DNA from 2 places in the Bacillus sp. LR_5 genome. Region 1 is predicted to be linked to the other one. Evidence: riboswitches for the same ligand, from Rfam matches in the RefSeq annotation. Region 1 holds a riboswitch; the other holds the start of a gene.

Region 1 (3,913 bases):
TGGCGGTTTTGGAGAAATTGTCAGGTCATCAATCAGCGTAAACCAATCCTGATAAACGGTCCCTTGAGTTTCAAGCGCTGCACGGATGTTATTTTCCTTCAGCAGTTCAATAAAAGCATCCAGCTGTTTTAACAGAGCCGGGTTACCGCCTGAGATCGTCACATGAGAAAACGCGTCTCCCCCAATGTCCTTAAGCTCCGCAAAAATCTCCTCCGCCGTCATCCAGCGAATATCTTTTTTAGCAGACCCATCCCAAGTGAAAGCGGAGTCACACCAGCTGCAGGAATAATCGCAGCCGGCTGTCCGGACGAACATCGTTTTCTGTCCGATCACCATGCCTTCTCCTTGAATCGTCGGGCCGAAAATTTCTAATACAGGAATTCCTTTAGCCATTCAAACCACCCTTTTTCGGACGGTAGACACAGTAGCTTGTCGGTGTTTCACGGACAAACACCTGTACACAGGTCGGCTTATTCTCCAAAGTGTCTAAATAAGCCTGTACGTTGTCATAAATCGTTTTCGCCACGACTTCAGTTGTCGGCAGCGAATACCGGTCGTCCTGAGAAAAATCTTCATGATCATTTAATAGCGTGTGATCATAGTTTCCGTGCACCAGTTTTTTGAGTACGCTGAAATTGACAAGAAAGCCTGAATCGTCAAGTTCGTCGCCGGCAACGGTTATATTTACGGTATACGTATGCCCGTGAACCCTGCTGCACGCTCCCGCACTTTCCCGAGGGATAAAATGAGCGGCTGAGATATGCATGTCCTTATTCAGTTCAAACGAATAAGGATGCTGGGCCTGCGGATAAATTTGAGATAACAATTTATGCACGCTCTCCTTTCATCACCATATATTCTTCATAACCTTTTGAACGAAGGTGACATGCCGGACATTCGCCGCAGCCGTCTGCGATGATGCCGTTATAGCATGTCAGCGTGTTGTTTTTCACAAAATCCAGCGCGCCAAGCTCATCTGCAAGCTTCCACGTTTCCGCCTTATTGAGCCACATGAGAGGCGTGTGGATCACAAACGGCTTCTCCATCGCCAGATTTACCGTTACATTGCAAGATTTCACGAATTCATCACGGCAATCAGGGTAACCGCTGAAGTCTGTCTCGCAAACTCCTGTAATAATGTGGCGCGCGCCAATTTGGTAAGCCAGGATAGAGGCAAAGGATAAGAATACCAAATTGCGGCCTGGAACGAATGTGGATGGCAGTTCGCCGTCTTTTACTTCTATCTCAATATCATTTCTAGTCAGGGCATTCGGTGCAAGCTGATTTAAAAGTGACATATCAAGCAAATGATTTTTCACACCAAGCTTTTCCGCAATGGATTTTGCCACTTCAATTTCCTGCGAATGTCGCTGATTATAATGAAAAGTCACCGTTTCGACTTCTTCGAATTCTTTTAAGGCCCACAGTAAGCATGTTGTGCTGTCTTGGCCGCCGCTAAATACGACAATTGCTTTTTCTTTTTTCATGATTCCTCTCCTTCTCCGCAATAAAAACGCCGGCGAGAGACATCGCTACAGCTAATTCACGCAAAAAAAACACCTTTTTTCGGAAGGTGCTCTAGAAAAACATAAAAAAGGCCGTATCCAAGGATACAGCTCGTCCTTAGTTTTTTATAGAGGGTGTAGCTAGAACCTCTCCCGCATATCTCACGGATTTTCTTCAATTTTTTCACTTCTGCTATCTTACCATAATGTTGTTTTTCTTGACAATAAAAAAGTCAGTCCCCGGTTCCTAGATCAATTATCGCTCTATAGTGACGGTTCGTTTCATTATATATATTTATAAACTGCGCCGCCGAGGAGCTTTTTTGCAAAGCAAAGCGCCTATGAAGGCCAGGCTCACATAGCCAAACAAGGGATAAATCGTTGAAATAAGCCTGCCGTACCCTATTTGGCTCGTAATATAAGCCGTGATCATAATGGCCGCAAAGATATATTTGCTTTTCACTGGAAGAAAGCTTTGCACTTGTTTTTCTAATCCATATAGATTACCAATAACTGATGTGAACACTTCTCCGAAAATAATGAGTAAATAAATCAAATGGACAGATCGTGCAAAGAGATAAACCACTTGTGCCATCGGTATATCATACAAAAATACATCCGGAAGAGTTGACAAAGACAGAAAACTCGCGGACAGCACAATCGTCAGCATCGTGCCTCCGATTAAAGCGCCTTTTTTGATCACTTTCTCCGATGACATTTCATTCGCCAGCGGAACCAAAACCGCTTGGGCAAGCGATAAATTCAAAGCCCCGTAAGAAACAGCTGATAACAGCCAATCCCAGCGATGCGGCCAGACCCACTGAGCTGCGTTTCGTGATTCGCTGAATATAAAAGAGTCGGCCACTACAATCATTGAAAAGAGGATTAAAAGGGGAACAACAAACACATTGACACCGAAAATGCCTTTTACTCCTCTAGTCATCACAATTAAGCTCAGACCGATTGTAATAAGCATCCCAATCTGAGCGGACATCCCCAATTGTTCCTCAAAAAGCGCCCCTGCTCCTGAAAGCATGACAGATGTAACTCCGAGGAGAACAAACAGCATAAATACATTGATAATTCGCCCAGCCGCCGCCCCGAACAAAAAGATGTTCATTTCTTGATATGACTTGGCATTGATTCGCTTTGAAATGATCATCAGCTTGGCGCCCAGAAACGTAAACATTCCGCCGCTGACGAGAATGCCGAATAAACCGAACCAGCCGAACTTCAGAAAAAACTCAACAATTTCTCTGCCAGTCGCAAATCCAGCTCCGACTACTGTGCCGACATACACAAAAGCAAGCTGACTTGCAGACCCTTTTGATTGTTCCATTTCTCCCCTCCGAACGAACCGCAGTTTTGTCCATAGATGCCTTTTTATAACCTATGAGACAAGTTCCTTGAAAAGACGAAGAAAACATGTTTTACTTTGTAACAAATTAAAAAATGTTGTGCAAAAGGCTTGAAAGTCAAAGATGGTCAGAGTATACTATTAATCAAAGTTGGTCAAACAAACCGGCCTTTTTTAAAAACCAATTGGTCAAAGATAGTCAAATATTCAGTCTGCTTTGAGCATATTGGTTTGAAAGCCGTTAAGTTTGCCGTATACTAATAGTCAAAGAAGGTCAAATCCAATAGACCTTTTTATTCACTTTCATTGGTCAAAGAAGATCAAATTATTAAGGAGGTTTTGGCAAATGCGTTGTCAACATTGTCATCAAAACGAGGCGACGATTCGCCTTAACATGCAAATAAATTCCGTTCATAAACAGATGGTTCTTTGTGAAACTTGCTATAACGAACTGACCCGTAAACCTTCAATGAGTATGGGTCCTCAATCTTTCGGATTTCCGTTTGAACAGGCATTCCAGCCGAAAGAAAAGAGCGCAGCAAAACAAAGCGGAAAAAAAGGGCTGCTTGATGAGCTGGCTCAAAATATTACAAACGGTGCTAAAGCCGGTCTCATTGATCCCGTCATCGGCCGTGATGATGAAGTGGCGCGAGTGATCGAAATTCTAAACCGCCGCAACAAAAACAATCCGGTTCTTATTGGGGAGCCGGGTGTAGGGAAAACTGCCATCGCTGAAGGACTCGCTTTAAAAATTGCTGAAGGCGATGTTCCAAACAAACTGAAAAACAAAGAGCTATATTTGCTTGATGTTGCATCCCTTGTTGCAAACACAGGGATCAGAGGCCAATTTGAGGAGAGAATGAAACAGCTGATCACTGAGCTGAAGGAACGAAAAAATGTCATTCTGTTCATTGATGAAATTCACCTTCTCGTCGGCGCAGGCTCTGCAGAAGGATCAATGGACGCCGGCAACATTCTCAAACCGGCCCTAGCCAGAGGCGAACTGCAAGTCATTGGCGCGACAACACTGAAAGAATATCGTCAAATCGAA
Region 2 (3,913 bases), on a different contig from region 1:
CCGTGATATGCTTCGTATTTGTCTTTGATCCCTTGCAGAATGAGGATGGCCTGTTCAATTGAAGGCTCCTGCACCATGACAGGCTGAAAACGTCTTTCCAGCGCGGCATCTTTTTCGATTTGACGGTATTCTTTCAGTGTTGTCGCACCGATGACTTGCAGTTCGCCTCTGGCAAGGGCAGGTTTAAGAATGTTGCCTGCGTCCATTGATCCTTCAGCAGAGCCAGCGCCAACGAGAAGATGAATTTCATCAATGAACAGAATGACATTTTTTCGTTCTTTCAGCTCAGTGATCAGCTGTTTCATTCTCTCTTCAAATTGGCCTCTGATCCCTGTGTTTGCAACAAGGGATGCAACATCAAGCAAGTAAAGCTCTTTGTTTTTCAGTTTGTTTGGAACATCACCTTCAGCAATTTTTAAAGCAAGTCCTTCGGCGATGGCGGTTTTCCCTACACCCGGCTCACCAATGAGAACTGGATTGTTTTTGTTGCGGCGGTTCAGAATTTCGATCACGCGCGCCACTTCTTCATCACGGCCGATGACGGGGTCAATGAGACCTGCTTTTGCACCGTTTGTAATATTTTGAGCCAGCTCATCAAGCAATCCTTTTTTCTCGCCTTGTTTTGCTGCACTATGTTCTTTCGGTTGGAATGCTTGTTCAAATGGAAAACCGAAAGATTGAGGACCCATGCTCATTGAGGGTTTACGAGTCAGTTCGTTATAGCAGGTTTCACATAGAACCATATGTTTATGAACGGAATTTATTTGCATGTTAAGGCGAATCGTCGCCTCGTTTTGATGACAATGTTGACAACGCATTTGCCAAAACCTCCTTAAAAGTTTGATCTTCTTTGACCAATGAATGTGAATAAAAAGGTCGTTTGGATTTGACCTTCTTTGACTATTAGTATACGGCAAACTTAACGGCTTTCAAAACAATTTGCTCAGAGCAGTCTGACTATTTGACTAACTTTGACCAATTGGTTTTTAAAAAAGGCCGGTTCATTTGACCAACTTTGATTAATAGTATACTCTGACCATCTTTGACTTTCAAGTCTTTTGCGTAAAAAATTTTTGATTTGTTTACACAGTAAAACATGTTTTCTTCGTCTTTTCAAGGAACTTGTCTCATAGGTTATAAAAAGGCATATATGGACAAAACTGCGGTTCGTTCGGAGGGGAGAAATGGAACAATCAAAAGGGTCTGCAAGTCAGCTTGCTTTTGTGTATGTCGGTACAGTAGTCGGAGCTGGATTTGCGACTGGCAGGGAAATTGTTGAGTTTTTTCTGAAGTTCGGCTGGTTCGGTTTATTCGGTATTATCATCAGCGGCGGGATGTTTACGTTTTTGGGGGCCAAGCTGATGATCATTTCAAAGCGAATCAATGCCAAGTCATATCAAGAAATGAATATATTTTTGTTCGGTGCGACAGCTGGGCGGATTATCAATGTGTTTATGCTGTTTGTTCTCCTCGGTGTCACATCTGTTATGCTTTCTGGGGCAGGGGCGCTTTTTGAGGAGCAGCTGGGGATGTCTGCTCAGATTGGGATGCTGATTACAATCGGATTGAGCTTAATTGTGATGACTAAAGGGGTAAAAGGCATTTTCGGTGTCAATGTGTTTGTTGTTCCTCTTTTGATCATCTTTTCTATGATTGTGGTGGCCGACTCTTTTATTTTCAGCGAGTCGCGGAACGCAGCTCAGTGGGTCTGGCCACATCGCTGGGACTGGCTGTTGTCAGCGGTTTCTTACGGCGCTTTGAATTTATCGCTTGCCCAAGCGGTTTTGGTTCCACTGGCGAATGAAATGCCATCGGAAAAGGTGATAAAAAAAGGCGCTTTAGTTGGAGGCACGATGCTGACGATTGTGCTGTCCGCGAGTTTTCTGTCATTGTCGACACTCCCGGATGTATTTTTGTATGATATACCGATGGCTCAAGTGGTTTATCTCTTTGCGCGATCTGTCCATTTGATTTATTTGCTCATTATTTTCGGTGAAGTGTTCACATCAGTTATCGGCAATCTATATGGGTTGGAAAAACAAGTGCAGAGCTTTCTGCCAATGAAAAGCAAATATATCTTTGCAGCCATTATGATTACGGCTTATATCACGAGCCAAATTGGATACGGAAAGCTGATTTCAACGATTTATCCTTTGTTTGGCTATGTGAGTTTGGCCTTCATAGGCGCCCTGATTTGCAAAAAGTCTCCCCGGCGGCGCAGTTTGTAACATACATATATAATGAAGCGAGCCGTCATTGCAGAACGATGCTTGAACGGAAAGCTAGGGGCTGACTTTTTTTATTGTCAAGAAAAACAACATTATGGTAAGATAGCAGAAGTGAAAAATTGAAGAAAATCCGTACGATATGCGGGAGAGGTTCTAGCTACACCCTCTATAAAAAACTAAGGACGAGCTGTATCCTTGGATACGGCCTTTTTTATGTTTTTCTAGAGCACCTTCCGAAAAGGTGTTTTTTTGTGTAAATCAGCTGTAGCGATGTCTCTCGCCGAAAGTTTTTATTGCGGAGAAGGAGAGGAATCATGAAAAAAGAAAAAGCAATTGTCGTATTTAGCGGCGGTCAAGACAGCACCACATGCTTACTGTGGGCTCTAAAGGAATTCGAAGAAGTCGAAACGGTGACTTTTCATTACAATCAGCGTCATTCGCAGGAAATTGAAGTGGCAAAATCCATTGCAGAAAAGCTTGGTGTGAAAAACCATTTGCTCGATATGTCACTTTTAAATCAGCTTGCACCGAATGCTCTGACAAGAAATGATATTGATATAGAAGTAAAAGACGGCGAACTGCCATCCACATTTGTTCCGGGCCGCAATTTGGTATTCTTATCTTTTGCGTCTATTCTGGCATACCAAATTGGCGCGCGCCACATTATTACAGGAGTTTGCGAGACAGACTTCAGCGGTTATCCTGACTGCCGTGATGAATTCGTGAAATCTTGCAATGTAACAGTAAACTTGGCGATGGAGAAGCCGTTTGTGATTCATACGCCTCTCATGTGGCTGAATAAGGCAGAAACGTGGAAGCTTGCAGATGAGCTTGACGCGCTTGATTTTGTAAAAAACAACACGCTGACATGTTATAACGGCATCATCGCAGCCGGCTGCGGCGAATGTCCGGCATGCCACCTTCGTTCAAAAGGGTATGAAGAGTATATGGCGATGAAAGGAGAGCGTGCATAAATTGTTATCTCAAATTTATCCGCAGGCCCAGCATCCTTATTCATTTGAATTGAATAAGGACATGCACCTCTCAGCTGCTCATTTTATCCCTCGGGAAAGTGCTGGAGCGTGCAGCAGGGTTCACGGGCACACGTATACCGTAAATATAACAGTTGCCGGCGACGAACTTGACGATTCCGGCTTCCTTGTCAATTTCAGCGTACTCAAAAAACTGGTGCACGGAAACTATGATCATACGCTTTTAAATGATCATGAAGATTTTTCTCAGGACGACCGGTATTCGCTGCCGACAACTGAAGTCGTGGCGAAAACGATTTATGACAACGTACAGGCTTATTTAGACACATTGGAGAATAAGCCGAGCTGTGTACAGGTGTTTGTCCGTGAAACACCGACAAGTTACTGTGTCTACCGTCCGAAAAAGGGTGGTTTGAATGGCTAAAGGAATTCCTGTATTAGAAATATTCGGCCCGACGATTCAAGGAGAAGGCATGGTGATCGGACAGAAAACGATGTTCGTCCGTACAGCCGGCTGTGACTATTCCTGCAGCTGGTGTGACTCCGCCTTCACTTGGGACGGGTCTGCTAAAAAAGATATTCGCTGGCTGACGGCTGAGGAGATTTTTGCAGAGCTTAAGGACATTGGCGGAGACGCGTTTTCCCACGTGACGATCTCAGGCGGCAACCCGGCCCTGTTAAAGCAGCTGGATG

What was found. A riboswitch is a leader RNA that binds a small molecule or an ion and turns the genes downstream of it on or off. The one in region 1 is predicted to bind preQ1.
Region 2: linked by a shared signal. The riboswitch ahead of queC (7-cyano-7-deazaguanine synthase QueC) and the one ahead of queC (7-cyano-7-deazaguanine synthase QueC) in region 1 are both predicted to bind preQ1.

The regions. Positions count from the first base shown of each region.
Region 1 is NZ_JAVAXX010000233.1:2,484-6,396, forward strand. Features, by position in the region: gene queE (7-carboxy-7-deazaguanine synthase QueE) at 1-393, opposite strand, end outside; gene queD (6-carboxytetrahydropterin synthase QueD) at 386-835, opposite strand; gene queC (7-cyano-7-deazaguanine synthase QueC) at 828-1,487, opposite strand; PreQ1 riboswitch class I at 1,618-1,662, opposite strand; gene RAC86_RS29275 (YkvI family membrane protein) at 1,801-2,844, opposite strand; gene clpE (ATP-dependent protease ATP-binding subunit ClpE) at 3,209-3,913, shown strand, end outside.
Region 2 is NZ_JAVAXX010000036.1:11,254-15,166, forward strand. Features, by position in the region: gene clpE (ATP-dependent protease ATP-binding subunit ClpE) at 1-818, opposite strand, end outside; gene RAC86_RS10545 (YkvI family membrane protein) at 1,185-2,228, shown strand; PreQ1 riboswitch class I at 2,370-2,414, shown strand; gene queC (7-cyano-7-deazaguanine synthase QueC) at 2,543-3,202, shown strand; gene queD (6-carboxytetrahydropterin synthase QueD) at 3,195-3,644, shown strand; gene queE (7-carboxy-7-deazaguanine synthase QueE) at 3,637-3,913, shown strand, end outside.